DNA from 2 places in the Bacillus sp. M13(2017) genome. Region 2 is predicted to be linked to the other one. Evidence: riboswitches for the same ligand, from Rfam matches in the RefSeq annotation. Region 2 holds a riboswitch; the other holds the start of a gene.

Region 1 (8,330 bases), on a different contig from region 2:
CGAATAAAAACCTTTTAAAGTGAGGATTTTTAAGATACACCTAATGTATTCAAATAAAGAATTCTATCCTACTGTGGAGTAATAATAAAGTTATGTAATTTTGCCGCCAAAATTACAATAGCCTTCTATATATGTAGATGAAAGAAGGCTACTAAATCTTTTTAAAAATCTAGTTATTTCATAGTGAATGTATTATTGATTAAATAATACATTTGTTTAATACAAGTACTAAATAAGAAAAATGAAGCGTCATAATGCAATTAACAAATTGAGGATTTTCATTTAAACTTTATAAAACTCAAATGTATTTTTTTCTAAACATATTGTTTCATCAGAGGTTTTGATAATGATATCAAAACGCTGACTATACGAATGCATAAATACTTCATATTGAATCCGGCGTTCTTCATGAGACTGCCTTAAATAATTTATATCGGCTCCCCTTTCAGCTATATCCCGGCTTGATCTTCTCATTAGTTCCGTTTCGCCATCTGTATAAAAATAAATTTTCAAATCAAATAAATCAGGATTAATAAATGCGGCGCTCATTCCTTCCACAATCGTTACTTTATTTTCCGAAGAAATCAACTTACTTTTCATATAATGCGTATCTATCGTATAAAAATCTAGCCCCGCTCTAACCATATGAATATCTCTTTCTAAAGCTGCCAAATGGTGCGCCGCTGGATGACAAGCTGTCATTTTATAACGATGATTTTCATTTTGATATGTATAGTGAATCACTGCATGCTTGCGGATATCTGAACTAACAATGTAAGGATCTGTATTAATATAATTTACTTCATTTTGATTTAGTAGCTTTACGAGTCTATTAGTAAACGTTGTTTTTCCAGCTGCACCATGTCCTGAAATACCGATAACAATTTGTTCATCTCTCATCTTTAACCAATTTATAATTTCTTGTAACAACTTATCCATCATTCTCCCCCTTGCGCTAATATACTACCCTTTATTTATATATCCAAAAATCCTTTCATTTAATTATACTTAACAAAGGAAAGTTAGTGTGATTATTCATCATACCACCTCTAATTCTAAACAACTTTATTATCTTTTATATGACTTTATTATTTATGAACACCTACATGATTAAATATATTTCTAACTTTATAAACCCAACAGAATATCCTCTGCTTTTCGGTAATTTATGCGAACCAATGCAGTCATAACTATGTACAATAAAAAAAGAGCCAATCCCTATAAAATAGAAGATTGGCTCTTTCCTTTATTTACTCCCCTGTATCAGAAAATCTCTTTATACGTTCTCCAATTTCATCGCGAACACGTTGAAATTCAGACCATTCTTTTCCTGCTGGGTCATCAAATCCCCAGTGAACACGATTCACATGTTTTGGTGTAGACGGACAAACAGAATCTGCATGACTACAAAGGGTAACGACTAAATCAGCATTATTTAAAATATTTATATCAATCATATCCGAAGTTTGATTTGTTATATCAATATTTACTTCATTCATTGCTTTAATTGCGTTTGGATTTACTCCATGTGCTTCAATTCCTGCAGAATATACATTCCACTTATCACCTAAATATTGTTTGCCCCACGCTTCTGCCATTTGGCTTCGGCATGAATTTCCTGTGCATAAGAAATAGATTGTCTTTTTGTTTTCCATGTTGTTTTCCACCTTTGTTTTTAAATTATACTGGTTGATCATTAAAATATTTACGCTTAAACCAAAAAGCGACGTTTACAAGTGCAATCATTACAGGTACTTCCACTAACGGCCCGATAACAGCTGCAAATGCTGCGCCCGAATGAATACCAAACACACCAACTGCTACAGCAATCGCTAACTCAAAGTTATTACTACCTGCTGTAAATGCTAACGTTGTCGTCACCGGATAGTTTGCACCAATTTTTCTTCCCATAAAGAAAGAAACAAAAAACATTACAATAAAATAGATTAATAACGGAATCGCTATTCTTACTACATCTAATGGTACGCTAACAATCATTTCCCCTTTTAAAGAGAACATAACGATGATTGTAAATAGTAATGCAAGTAATGTAAGTGGACTAATCTTCGGTATAAATACCTTTTCATACCACTGTCTACCTTTTAACTTAACGAGTACAAATCGCGTCAACATACCTGCTATAAAAGGAATTCCCAAATAGATAAACACGGATTTCGCTACTTCTACCATTGTAATATCGACAATAGCCCCTTCAATTCCTAACCATTCTGGAATGACTGTTACAAACACGTATGCATAAACGGAGAAGAATAGCATTTGGAGTACTGAGTTAAAAGCCACTAAACCTGCTGCATACTCTTTATCCCCATCTGCAAGATCGTTCCAAACAATGACCATCGCAATACAACGTGCTAACCCAATCATAATGAGACCAACCATATATTCTGGCTTATCAGGAAGAAAAATAATTGCTAAAACAAACATAAGTACAGGTCCGATAATCCAGTTTTGTACTAAAGATAAAACCAATACTTTTACATCTTTAAATACTCGGCCCATTTCCTCGTAACGAACCTTTGCTAATGGTGGATACATCATGACAATTAAACCAACAGCAAGCGGGATAGACGTCGTTCCAACTTGTAATGTATTTAGTCCGTCTACTACACTAGGAAATACATACCCTAAACCAATCCCAACAGCCATAGCTAGAAAAATCCATAGTGTTAAATATCGATCTAGAAAAGATAAACGTTTCATTTTATTTTCCATCTCCTATTAACAACAAGAATTTTGTTCTACTACGTTAGAAGTCGTGCAACAAGATGACTCTTCTATTTTGTGAACATCACTCTGTGCTTTTGTATAAAAGAATTCCCACTCGTTCCCATCAGGATCCGTTACCCAAAACTTATCTTGAACCGCATAGCAACAAGTTGTATCCATCTCATCACGTGCAAAGAAACCTTCTTTTTCTAATCTTTCTTTATGCAATGTAATCTCTTCAGCTGTATCCACTTGGAAACCGAAATGATTTACTTGGTTTCCCTTCACTTCATCTCTTACGTTCAGCGTGAAGTTAAGTCCTGGCGTCTCTAATAAAAATTTTGCATAATCTATTTTCACCTTAACTGGTGACTCACCAAATACTTTTTCGTAAAATTCAATAGACTTCTCTAAATCCGTAACATTTATACCAACATGAACATATCTCATAACTTATTCCTCCTCTTTATATGTTATTAATCAATTTTTTTTGATTAATACTACAAAATTTTAACAGCAACTACCTTTGCCTGTTTTTCTAAAAATGCAGCACAATTCTTCTGATAATAAATTATTTACTTCCGCATCATTTAAATCATAATAACTCCACGTACCTTTTGTTTCTTTTACAATTAAACCTGCATCTAATAAAATCTTTAAATGATAGGACAACTTAGATTGCGTCATTTCAAAAATCTCTGCTAAATCACATACACAAGTCTGGCCTCGCTGGCAAAGTTCATACATAATCTCTAAACGCTTTTGATCCGCTAATGCTTTAAATTTTTTCTCATAGAGCTGAAAATCTTGTGCCATTTTAGTCCCCTCTCCCTTCATCAAATTTTTTTGATGTTTATAGTATATATGTAGTTTAGCTCTTTATGCAACTAATTAATCAATTTTTTTTGATTAATATATTCTTCTCTTCTTTCCCTTAACAGAACTTTTAAGTTATCAAATTACAAAATGCCCTGCATAACAGGGCTATTTTGTAGAATTATGTATGTTTGTATTTGAAATCATACGAAATACTTTCACATAGAAAACTGCACTAACAAGGGTACAAAGTAATATAATTCCGAACACAACAATTGGAGATAGCCATGTAGAAAATACAATCATTATTGGTGCAATAAAACGCCCAATGGTAAATTGTAAATTAGATGCTGCCATATACTGTCCTCTAGAATTTTCAGGTGCATATTTACTGACGAAACTATGTACAACTGGCGAACGAATCAATTCCCCAATAGTTAATATTGCCATAAAGCCAAATAGTAGCCATATATTCGTTGTTAACCCTATTAAAAACATACCCATTCCAAATAATATATTAGAGACAATTAAAACGTTTCGGTCGCTCCAATTCTCAAAATATTTTGCAACTGGTAAAGAACATAAAACAAACAAAATGCCATTTAACCCCATCATCCATCCGAAAATTTCAGTATTACTCAAAGAGAATGAACCAGTACTCCATGAGAAAAGAGATTGAGTTGGTACAAATTCCTTTACATATAATGCAAGATAAAGATCTAGCTGCATGAAAGCTATCATAATCAAAACTCCCGCAAATATGTAAAGAGAGAAAATTTTATCACTAAAAATTTTCATATAATTATTCCATTGTTCTTTAAAGATTTTTGATATTGGATTGTTATCTCCATCATTTTTAGAAGCTTCGGGAAGCGTTTCTCTAATTATGAAATAGATTGCTATAAAATAAATAAATGTAACAATTGTACAAGTCCATAACAATTCACTTCGATAATGAAAGAAGAAAAATGAACCTAACACTGGTCCAAATACAGCACCAATATTATTTGCTGTAACAAAAGTGGCAAAGACCACCCTTCTATCCTTTTCTGGCACTATATCAGCTATCATTGCAGAACTTGCTGGACTGTATATTGCCCCGCTAATTCCAATACCGATATAGGCTAAATAATTAATCCAATGTGAATGAGATAAAGCAAAAACTGCAAACATTGCTACTTGTATGATTGTGCCTAATAGCATGACAGGTCGACGCCCTAATCGATCAGCTAAATATCCACCTAACAAATTACCTATTATGCCTACAAGAGGTATAATTGCCATTAAAATTCCGCCAATTGCTTTACCAAAAGCATCGCTATAGTATATTGCCATAAACGGAAAATACATCCAAAACAATGTATTGAACATAGTTTCGCCAATCAATCTAGTTTTTAAATTTCTGTCCCAAGATAACCATTTCAACGTAATACATCCCCTATTTTAACTTTTCAAATATTCACTATACATTCTATAAACTGTCAGTCCAAGGGAAATATAATAACATAAATTGAATTTATTTTACAAATTAATATAGAAATATAAATTTTAATTACAACACATTCTCTAGTTATTATCCTTTAATGCAATTCGAACTCACAGATCACCGTTACTATTAAACTAGACTAGACCAGATTCAAGATATCACTAAAGAAATAAATGATTCATAAATAGAAAAGAACATTGATTTTTCAATGTTCTTTTCTATTATTTCTGCATATGAATTAGATTTATATTCGAAAAAGCGCCTTACCCTTGATTCCTCTGCACCTCTTTAAACTCCTCCTTCACCTTATCTAACAATCCTTCTTCCGTAATTAATCGATACGCCGTATTTGCTAGTGCTTTTGCTGATGTAATTAACGCTTTGTCTCCAAGTTCTGAACGTGCTGCTTCTCTAAATTCATTCGTATGTGCAATTAAATCGTCTGGACCAATTTTAATGTACGGATGAATGGTCGGTACGACTTGACTTACGTTTCCTGCGTCTGTTGAGCCGATGCCAAATCTTTCTTTCCGATTTACGTCTTCACCTTGTAATTCTAGCTCTTCGGCTACGACTTCATTAAATGTTTTTGTTACGAGTAGTTCATCGATTTCATTTTGGAATTGATGAATTTTCACTTTCGTACCTGTTGCTAATGCTGCTCCCTCTGCGATATTTCTTACTTTCTCTGTTATTTCCGCACATCTTTTTCTCGTTGCTGCGCGGATGAAGAATCTTGCTGCAGCGTAGTCAGGAATAATGTTAGGTGCTTTTCCGCCCTCAGTAATAACGCCATGAATTTTCACATCTGACGGAAGTTGTTGGCGAAGTGCGTTAATGCTGTTATACAGCTGAATGACCGCATCTAATGCGTTAATTCCTTCTTCTGGTGAAGCTGCGGCGTGAGCTGTTTTTCCGTAAAAATGAAAATCAAGTGGATCGACTGCTAGTGATGGACTCGTTGTCGCTGTTTTTCCGCTCGGATGAATCATAAGTGCCGCATCAATATCTTTAAATAAACCAGCCTTTACATAACTCGCTTTTGCACTACCGTTTGGTCCTCCTTCTTCAGCTGGTGTTCCAAACACGACAACTTCTCCCCCAATTTCTTCAAGCGTTTCTGATAATGCGATTGCTGCCGCAACGCTAATTGTGCCAATTAAATTGTGACCACACGCATGACCAAGTCCTGGTAAAGCATCATACTCAGCTAAAAATGCGATAACTGGTCCTTGTTTTCCTGAGCTTTTTCGCGCAATAAAACCTGTTTCATGTCCAGCTATATTGTGCTGCAACTGAAACCCTGCGCTCCCTAGCAATAAACTTAACGTTCTTGATGCGTAAAACTCTTGGTTACCTATCTCCGGATTCGCATGAATATCATGACTTGTTTCTATGTACTTTTCCTTATTTCTTTCAATACTCTCTTCGATTGTTTTTCTTTGTGACGTTACTCCAGTAGCTCCCATTTTTCTTCCCCCTTATATTTTCACATAAAAAAGCCTCTTTCTAAAAGATAGAAAGAGGCTTCTGCATATACAGTCAAAATGAGCTTCTTTCTTATCTTTCAAGTTACCTTGCTGGAATTGGCACAGTATTCATAATGAATCCGCTGCCGAGGTGTCATAGGGCCAGTCCCTCAACCTCTCGTGATAAGAATTTTCATAAAATTATATTAAATTACATTCATTCTAAGTTCATTCCGATTAAAAGTCAAGGAATTCCTATCCGAATTTACCGAATATCTAAAAATCCTTTTAATACACCAATTGTTTCTGGTGCTTGCAGTCTTGCACATACGTACGGAAATTCCGTACTACCTTCAAACATCATTTGAGATGTAAGCGGTGCACCTGCCCAGAAGATTTCATCATCAATTACTAAGAATGGGAATGCTTTATTTTGTCTTTGTAACTTTACATTTTTCAGTGGAACTGGTCCATCACTATAAACTGTTATTTGCGCATTTGTACGCATTAACGCTTGCCATACTCGCTTATCCACTTGTTTTGTACTTGGAAGTGAAATAATAATTTTTCGTTTTGCGGCTAAAATATCTTTTAATAACCCTTTCGTTTCCTCAAGATTCATTTCCATAAACCAGCGTAAACGTTTCGAAATTTTCCGTTCCCACAATTGTCTTGATGTCGTGCGATCATACACATCTCCGTGACGTTCTATATGAGCTGTTAATTGTGATAATGCTTGTTTTCTCGAAAGGTTTTTACGCATATAATGGCAATCTGATAATTGAATGAACTTCCCTCTCGCCCTTGTCACTGCTACATTGACGAGGCGATGGTTTTTGTGATCAAAGAATAATACGCCAGGTCGTTCTTGCGGATAACTGTCAACCGTATCAAAGATCATCATATCTCTTTCAGAACCTTGGAACTTATGAACTGTTGCCGCTAATACTGGTATGTTTTGATATTTCGTTCTCTGCAACATTTCTCTAATACACGTCGATAAAAAGCGTGACTGCGCCCTGTAAGGTGTCACAACACCAATCGATTGAACACCATCTAACAATCCGATTAACATCATTTGCATTGCTACTAAACCAGACATAATGTTAAAACGTGAACCAGATGCAGCGTCTTTTAACGAAAAGGCTCCCATTTGGCTCGTATCGAATAAAACACTCGCCTCATTTGCGAACGGCTGCAATTGCGCAAGTTCTTTACGCTCTGAAACAGACGGATGATCGTATACTCTATTTTTATAAATAAACGAATTCGTAAACTTCGATATATCCGCATGCATACGTCTTTGTTCCTGCAACATAAATAGGTTCGGATGTGCTTCTGATTTATTAACAGACTCAACAATCCCAGCATGGTAAAACATATCTTCCCCGAGCCATTTGCGAACAAGTTCATGGTTCGCCATCGCAATTGGAGGTAATTGTAAAAAGTCGCCACAAACGACGATACGTTTTCCAAGTGAAGCAGCTAATGCGATTTGCGGAACATATGCCATACTCACTTCATCTACGACAACTAAATCAAATGTACGCTCATAAATCAGTGAATCAATGGCACATTTCGATAAAGTCGCGCCGATTACTTTCGCATTTTCAATGTATTCTTTTTCTACTTCTTTAATTTTTGCTTTTTGCTTTCGAAGATCACTTTCAATCTCTTGTATACGCTTCTTATCAGCAGAAGTCGCTTTATATGATAAAATCTTTTCTCGAAGATCTTGTCGTGTTTCCTCTAAATAGAGTCTTTCTTCTCCCCAAGATCCGTTCGTCGTTTCAACTAACTTCGACGCAAGTAACGTTTCATGATTTCGTATA
Region 2 (8,330 bases):
AAGTAATGCTCTCATTTCTGATTGTGCATTTACGACCATATTTTCAACGAGTTGCAACTGCTTTTTCGTCGTTTCTGGAAATTCAGCTACTTGTTCATTAATAGCCGACATCATCATCGACATTGCAAAAAGCTGCTGACTGACAGAATCATGCAGCTCCCTCGCCAATCGATGCCTTTCTTGAGAAATTGCTTCTTGTCTCATCTCTTCATTCCAATGAGCTCGTTCATTCGTTACTTTTTGAAAGAGTCCAGCTTGCTCCTCTAATCGGCGAGCCAGAACGATTACTTTTCGTTCCACTTCATGAAATTCATCATCTGCAGTAAACGAAACATCACTCGGAAAATTCCCTCGCTCTACTTCAAATAGAAACGTATTTAATCCTTGTATACGCTGCTCTATATAGTAACCGATTGCATATCCTACAATTCCTCCGATAAGTAAACTTGTAGTCATAATAAACAAGCCAATTGGAACAGAAGCGATGGATTCCTTCCATAATAAATCATATACTTGTTGCTCGCTTTTCCATACATATACAATTGTACAAATGAGTGCGATACTAACTGAGGACAACATAGAATAACGAATATACATCCACGAAATATTTTTTTGTTTCTTCATTATACTTTCCTCACTTCCGTATCGCCTACGACAAGCGAAGAAATAATTTTTATACGACGAGGAGCCTCTTTATACTGCTCTGTTCTAAATGTAACATTGCGGTTAAACCCTGTCTCCTCATGACCTGGCAAGAGCACACGTCCGACAATAACAGAATGATTTAGAGACAATTCAATATCATACGGCACATATAAACGAATATTACCAACGACACCCCGAATAACAATTACCGTTTCCCCTTCTGGAATCATAGCAGTTGTTAAATCTATTTCCACATCACAAGCACCATATTGAACATTAATATCCTCAAGTTCATAAATATGATCCATCATTCTTACATTGCCTACAAACATATTTTTCAAATATGGTTCTGTACGATATATTTGCTTCTCTTCGTCTATAATCCCTTTTTCTTTAATTTCAACCTTCATTGCTTTTTGCTGATGTCCTTGTTGAATCAATTGATAACCAATTAAAGCTAAACAAGCAAATACGACAAGAACAAATGCTGCTGATGAAAATAAGAAAAATAAAAATACGATACCACCAACAAATAAAAATACATTTCCCCGTACATAACGATTCTTTTTACGATAATGCCTTCCAAACATAAGCATAATAAATGCAAAAATGAGACCACCTGGTTCAAAATGTCCAAGTATCATATCAAGAAAAAGACCGAATCCAAATATGATGAGGAGCATTCCCATTAATTGTGTCTTTGAAAAATGTTTCTTCATTTCAGCTCCCCCCTTCTTGTCACATATACATAGAAGAAAAGGCATTGCTTTCCAACACCTTTTCTCCTATCACTATATCATAAGCCTGTTTTATAATATACTACTATTATTTTGTTAACTCTTTCGTTAACGATATATCATTCTTTTCTTTCATTTCACGCTCAAGTTTTGCAATTTTCATATCAAATGTGTCACGCTCATGCTCTTCATTCATACGAGTTTCTAAGTCACGAATGTGATCTTCAATTTCTTCAAATCGTAAGAACGGATTATTTTCATCCATTTTATGCATCGCAGTATTCATACGACGATTTGCATGTGCCATATTTTCACGTGCCATTAGTTCCATACGCTTTGCGTGCATTTCTTTTAACTTATTTTTCATTTCAGAAAGACGACGCTCTAACTCATCAATTTGCTCTACAACACCTGCATACATTTCTTCTAATCGAGTTACTTGCCCTTCATAATAAGCTACCTCTTCTAAAGCACGTTCATGCAATTGTAATTCGCCTGCTTCTTGAGCAATGATAGCTTGCTTTGATCTTTTATTAACGAAATAACGCGCTTGCTCAAGCTCACGAGCAAAGTTAGATTTTAATGTTTTATGACGCTCAATTAACTTCTCAATTTTTGTTATTTCGCGCTCACTATCACGTAAATATTGGTTTAACATCGCAATTGGATTTTTTCTTTCCTTCTCATCTAACACGTTATGAAAATCAGCTAAAATTGCATCGCGTACACGTCCGAATAAAGATTGTTTCATTATAAATCTTCCTCTCTTCTACTTTATTTATAATTTGATTTATTGTTTTAATTTTTCATTAATTTGTTCCACTCATCTTCAAAGTTGCTATATGGTTTAGAACTTTCTGGAGCAGATTCAACAACTACATCTTTTTCTTTTTTCCACTCACGGTATCCGTAATATAAAACCACTAAAGCAGCGATACCGATTAATGCTGGCGAATGAGAAAGTGCAATGGATAAACCGATTAAACCAACAATACCCCAAGCTAACTTTCCAAAAAATGATTTAGCTCGCACAAATGATTTATAGCTCCAATATACAACTCCTGCTCCGATTGCGAACCCTACAATACCAGCAAGACTACCAAGAGCAATTAAAGCCAAAATACCGGCTGCGATAAACGCTAGAAATTGTTTCATCTTGTGCTTGCCTCCCTTCGATTTGATACTCTTATCTTAACTATTTTTTCATCTTTCCATAACGAGCTTAAGAACCGTTTTTAACTCAGACTTAAGACCGAGTCATATTCAGCCCTTTACGCAAAAAAACGTGCAGAGTCTATTCTCTGCACGTTTTTTTAATTACTAACATTCATATTAAATTAAGCTGTTTTATGATACTTTTTTTTCTCAGCTACTTTCGAAAACCTTGGAAACCCAATTAAAATAGAAACAATCCCACATACTCCAACTAAGATTGGATAAAATGCATATGGTAACAATTCAACCGGAGATAACGCTGCAAATCCTGCTGCCGTTAACATTTGGGCACCGTACGGAATTAATCCTTGCACACAACATGAGAAAAGATCTAATACACTCGCTGATTTACGAGGGTCTATTTCATATTGATCTGCAATATTTTTTGCAAGCGGGCCTGTAAAGATAATTGAAATCGTATTATTCGCTGTACACATATTTGTCATACTCACTAAACCAGCAATACCAAATTCCGCTCCTTTTTTCGAACGAATATTACGTGTTAATACATTCATTAAATATTGAATACCACCATTATATTGGATTAATTCAACCATACCGCCAATTAATATAGCAAGTAATACTAACTCCATCATACCGCCCATTCCAGTCGTTACACTTTTAAAGAAACTTTCTAACGTGTAACTTCCATCTATAAGACCGATAACACCAGATAGTACAGTTCCACCAGTTAATACAATAAGTACATTCCAGCCAAGTAGCGCTGTAATAAGTACTCCTGCATACGGTAAAATCTTTATCCAATCAAAGCTATGCGCTTTAACCTGCGTATCACTTCCTGAAGTAACTATTACTAATAATACAATTGTGATAATAGCTGCTGGTAATACAATTAAAAAGTTCGTTTTAAACTTATCTTTCATTTCTGTTCCTTGTGAACGAACAGCTGCGATTGTTGTATCTGAAATAAATGATAAATTATCACCAAACATCGCTCCGCCAACAACAGTAGCCATCGCAAGCGCAATTGAGATATCAGTTTGACCACTAATACCTACAGCAATCGGTGCTAATGCTGCAATTGTTCCCATTGAAGTTCCCATCGCTAATGAAATAAACGCAGCAATAACAAAGATTCCAGCTATGATAAATCCTGGCGGTAAAATAGTTAACGCTAAATTAACAGTTGAGTCTACTCCGCCCATTCCTTTAGCAGTTTCAGAAAATGCACCTGCAAGCACAAAAATTAATACCATAATCATAATATCCGGATTTCCTGCACCTTTAGCGAACCGCTCGACTTTCACATTAAAACTTTCTTTACGATTCATCACTAAAGCGACTCCTACAGCAATTGAAATCGCTACAAGTATCGGCAATTTATAGAAATCACCTGTAATAATTCCAGAACCAATAAATAGCGCCAAAAATATCCCAAGTGGTAATAAAGCTAAACCATTTCCTCTCGTTTCTTTCAAAGTACCATCTCTCCCTAGTTTCAACCTTTTTCTAATGAATAACAAAAGACCTCTTCCAATGAGAAGAGGTCTTATACATCTATAAGAAACGCTCTTCTCATCTTTCAAGCACACGCTTGCTGGATTTGGCACAGCACTCTGAAATCGAGTCCGCTGCCGAGGCATCGTAGGGCCAGTCCCTCCGCCTCTCTTTATAAGAAGGTTTCATATTTATTTTTTAATAATAATTTCTTTCCTAACTTTACTCGCTTACAAAACAAAAGTCAATTGTTTTTTGTATAGATTTTTTTGGTAATTATACAAAAATGTGAATACAACAATCATTTTAACTTTTCGATTTCTTCTTCTAATATTGAAATCCAATAAAATTCACTATTTTTTATTGCAGCTAATATCCATTTCGTAGTGTACCAAGCTAACTCATACTCTTCCTTCGTGACATCGCCACTTTTATAAGCATCCTCTAGCTCCTCTTCATCTAATACATACACCTTACCGCTAGATAATAATACTACATCTAAATATAAATCATCAAAATAAGGTAAACCACGATCGTCTATTTTATATTCTTTCGCCACATCGATATAATATTGCACTAATTTTTTCTGATCATCTAACATAGCGGTAATCGCAAAGTTTTTCCCGTCTATGAAATATTGAATCCACATATACTGATCCGCTGCAATACAAAGTTCTTCACCATCATATTCTTTACAACTAGGCTTCCTCACCTTTTTTATATCCAGTATTCCGAGCATCCCCTCTTCCACTTGCTTAACCGTATAACCCTTCTCTATTAGCCTCTTCCACGAAGAACCGTCACCATATTTACGTTTCATTATGTCTGCTCCTCTTCTATATACAGAAAAGCTCCCACATATTATGTGAGAGCTTGTTCATATTATAATTAAGCCGCTTGACCCTTTTCAGAAATCTCTTTTAAATAAGCTTGTCCTTTTTCAGCGTCATATTGACCTTCCCACTTAGACATAACTACAGCTGCTAAAGAGTTTCCTACAACGTTAACTGCTGTACGAGCCATATCTAAAATACGGTCAATACCAGCAATGAACGCTAAGCCTTCAGGTGGAATACCTACTGTACCAAGTGTCGCTAATAATACAACGAATGATACGCCCGGTACACCTGCGATACCTTTTGATGTAACCATTAATACAAGCAATAATGTAATTTGTTGTGTAATAGATAAATCAATACCGTACATTTGCGCTAAGAAAATAGCCGCAATTGCTTGATATAAAGTTGATCCATCTAAGTTAAATGAATAACCTGTCGGAATAACGAAAGATGTAATTGCTTTCGGACAACCGAATTTCTCCATTTTCTCCATGATTTTTGGTAAAACTGTTTCTGAGCTTGCTGTAGAATACGCTAAAATCAGCTCGTCTTTTAAAATCTTAAAGAATTGGAAAATATTAATTCCAAATATTTTCGCTGTAAGTCCTAAGACAACTACTACGAAGAAAATCATTGCTCCATATACGACAATTAGTAATTTCCCTAATGGAATTAATGAAGCAAGACCAAATGTAGAAACTGTAACACCAATTAGTGCAAACACACCAAATGGTGCAAATTTCATAACTTGGTTTGTTACGTAAAACATTGCGTCAGCTACACCTTGGAAAAATTGAAGAACTGGTCTTCCTCTTTCACCAATTGCCGCTACACCTAAACCAAATAGTACAGAGAAGAAGATAATAGCAAGCATATCTCCGTCAGCTAATGACTTCATAATGTTCGTTGGAACAATATTTACAAATGTATCTGCAAATGAATGACTTTGTACTTGCTCTGTCGTATGTGTATATTTCGAAATATCTGTCTTTGTTAACTGCTCCATATTTACGCCTTTTCCTGGTTGGAAAATATTCGCTATTAATAGACCAACAATAATTGCAATTGTTGTAATAATTTCAAAGTAAATAATTGTTTTTCCGCCTAGTCGACCTAGTTTTTTAACATCGCCAACACCAGCAACCCCAACAACAATGCTTGCTACAACAATCGGTACAACGATCATTTTAATTAATCGGATGAAAATATCACCAATTGGTTGTAAGTACTTCACAACAGCTGGATTATCAAAGAAAATCGCCCCAACCGCAATACCAAGTGCAAGTCCTATTAATATTTGCCATGCAAGTCCTATTCTTTTCATATTTGTTGTAACCCCCTCTTCGATGTGTCACTCTATCTCTCATTCTATCTCTATAAAACTTGAAATTAAGAGTATTACATATTATTCGACAATTCACTACATTTTGTCCCTGTTAAAAATCATAAATCAAAAATTTAAATCTGACAACAAAATAACTTTGCCCGAACACAAATAATTTTCTTGACAAAAAGCAGACCCATGTCAGAAAACCTAACATGAGAACGATTCCTCACTAGTGTTTTATTAGCTTTCCAAGCAATATCTCATCTCATAAAAACGATTACTTTCCTCCTTTATTTTACAGATAAATCCCAAAATATACCTTTGTTACACATATGAATAAAATGTAAGCACTATGACAATTACAGTTGAAAAATGATAAATTCCGACAAAACTTAGCAATTTTATAAATTTTTCTTTACATTATGATTACAACGATAGACACCCTTCTTCTTATGATATATAACATTCATAGGGAAAGGAGTCAGACAACAATGAAAAAGAAATTTGCAGCGTTTAGTGTTTTAGCAGCAGGAACGATTTTTGCTTCCCCGTTACTTTCACCCGTATACGCTGAAACGAATCAAGATAAATTATCTAATATTCAATCTGAATTAGAAGGCAAACAAAGTGACTTACAAAATAAATCAGTCGAGAAAGAACAAATAGAAAAAGAAATTCAAGAATTACAGAAGAAAATCGATGAATTAACTACTTCTATTAATAAAAATGAGGCTGAATTAAACGATACAAAAAAGGAAATTAGCAAAACGCAACAAGTAATTACTGATAAAAAGAAACATATAGAACAATTACAAACAAACATAGATACACGTCAGGAAGTTATTAAACAACGATTACAATCTATGCAAGAAAAACCGCGTACAAATATCATTACAGAAGTATTAACAAACTCTACAAACATTGCTGATCTTGTTGATAATATGTACTCCGTAAGTTTAATATTAAACAACGATACAGATATTGTAAAAAAACAAACATCTGATCAAAATGCTGTAACAACAGAAAAAGAAGCTGTTGAGAAAAAAGAACAACAACTGAAAGAATCTGAACAAAAACTAGAACAAAAACAGCAAGAATTACAAAATAACCAACAACAGCAACAAACCCTTATTAACGATCTACATACGAAAGTAGCAAAAGTAGATTCAGAGATTGAAGGATTAGAAGAATCCAAAGGCATTTTAGAAAATCAACGTCAAGCTGTTCAAAGAGCAATTGAAGAAGAAAAACGTGCCGAAGAAGCTCGTAAAGCGGAAGAAGCTCGCCAGGCAGAAGAGGCTCGCAAGCAACAAGCTACTAAATCTGCTCAAAAAGCTCAAGCAGCCCCAACACCACATGATACAAATATCGGTGGCTTTATCAAACCAGCAGCCGGATCAAAAACTTCCGGATTTGGTGTACGTTCTTTAGATAACCATAAAGGAATTGACATCGCTGCTTCGGGAACGGTTCCAATTATCGCTGCTGCAGATGGCGTTGTTATTCGCTCAGAATTATCATCTAGTTACGGAAACGTAGTGTATTTATCTCACCGTATAAACGGAAAAACATATACGACAGTATATGCTCATATGAATAGCCGTTCTGTATCGAATGGACAAACTGTAAAACAAGGCGATCAGCTTGGATTTATGGGGAATACGGGCCAATCATACGGACAACATTTACACTTCGAACTCCATCTTGGAGAATGGAATGTCGGCAAGACAAACGCAGTTGACCCATCTCCTTATATCGGATTATAAAAAACCTCGGTGCCTACCGAGGTTTTTTTATTTATACTTCACACAATATAGGCATTCTACATAGACTATAACTAAATGCCTCTAGTTTACGAGGTGATCCATATGAATACGCAATTACAACAAAAAATAGAAGAAGCTAGAGCGACATATATCAGCCGGATATTTACATTTGGCGGCTCAGTTTTATTTTTAATCGGTTCATTCCTCGCAGTCACCACAGCCTATAAAGCATATAATCATCTATTACATTCAACAACATAAAAAAGACGGGAGCTCCCCGCCTTTTTTTATGCAAACATTTTAAATACACCTATCGCATTTAAAAATACAATTATTACAGTTA

The links. Region 2 has a riboswitch for S-adenosylmethionine ahead of CGQ22_RS17570 (Na+/H+ antiporter NhaC family protein). Riboswitches for the same ligand answer to the same signal wherever they lie in the genome.
Region 1: it holds a riboswitch for S-adenosylmethionine, as region 2 does, so the genes downstream of both, CGQ22_RS21320 (M20 family metallopeptidase) here and CGQ22_RS17570 (Na+/H+ antiporter NhaC family protein) in region 2, are expected to answer to the same signal.

The regions. Positions count from the first base shown of each region.
Region 1 covers NZ_KZ268509.1:162,766-171,095, reverse strand. The annotation lists gene CGQ22_RS21350 (uridine kinase family protein) at 283-939, opposite strand; gene arsC (arsenate reductase (thioredoxin)) at 1,251-1,655, opposite strand; gene arsB (ACR3 family arsenite efflux transporter) at 1,681-2,721, opposite strand; gene CGQ22_RS21335 (ArsI/CadI family heavy metal resistance metalloenzyme) at 2,740-3,177, opposite strand; gene arsR (arsenical resistance operon transcriptional regulator ArsR) at 3,238-3,543, opposite strand; gene CGQ22_RS21325 (MDR family MFS transporter) at 3,712-4,968, opposite strand; gene CGQ22_RS21320 (M20 family metallopeptidase) at 5,293-6,498, opposite strand; SAM riboswitch class I at 6,587-6,688, opposite strand; gene CGQ22_RS21315 (AAA domain-containing protein) at 6,764-8,330, opposite strand, start outside.
Region 2 covers NZ_KZ268506.1:155,820-164,149, reverse strand. The annotation lists gene CGQ22_RS17590 (sensor histidine kinase) at 1-624, opposite strand, end outside; gene liaF (cell wall-active antibiotics response protein LiaF) at 624-1,364, opposite strand; gene CGQ22_RS17580 (PspA/IM30 family protein) at 1,471-2,133, opposite strand; gene CGQ22_RS17575 (lmo0954 family membrane protein) at 2,181-2,537, opposite strand; gene CGQ22_RS17570 (Na+/H+ antiporter NhaC family protein) at 2,720-4,036, opposite strand; SAM riboswitch class I at 4,131-4,236, opposite strand; gene CGQ22_RS17565 (ribonuclease FAU-1 family protein) at 4,357-4,875, opposite strand; gene gltP (glutamate/aspartate:proton symporter GltP) at 4,944-6,218, opposite strand; gene CGQ22_RS17555 (murein hydrolase activator EnvC family protein) at 6,713-7,987, shown strand; gene CGQ22_RS32035 (hypothetical protein) at 8,090-8,248, shown strand; gene CGQ22_RS17550 (sodium-dependent transporter) at 8,275-8,330, opposite strand, start outside.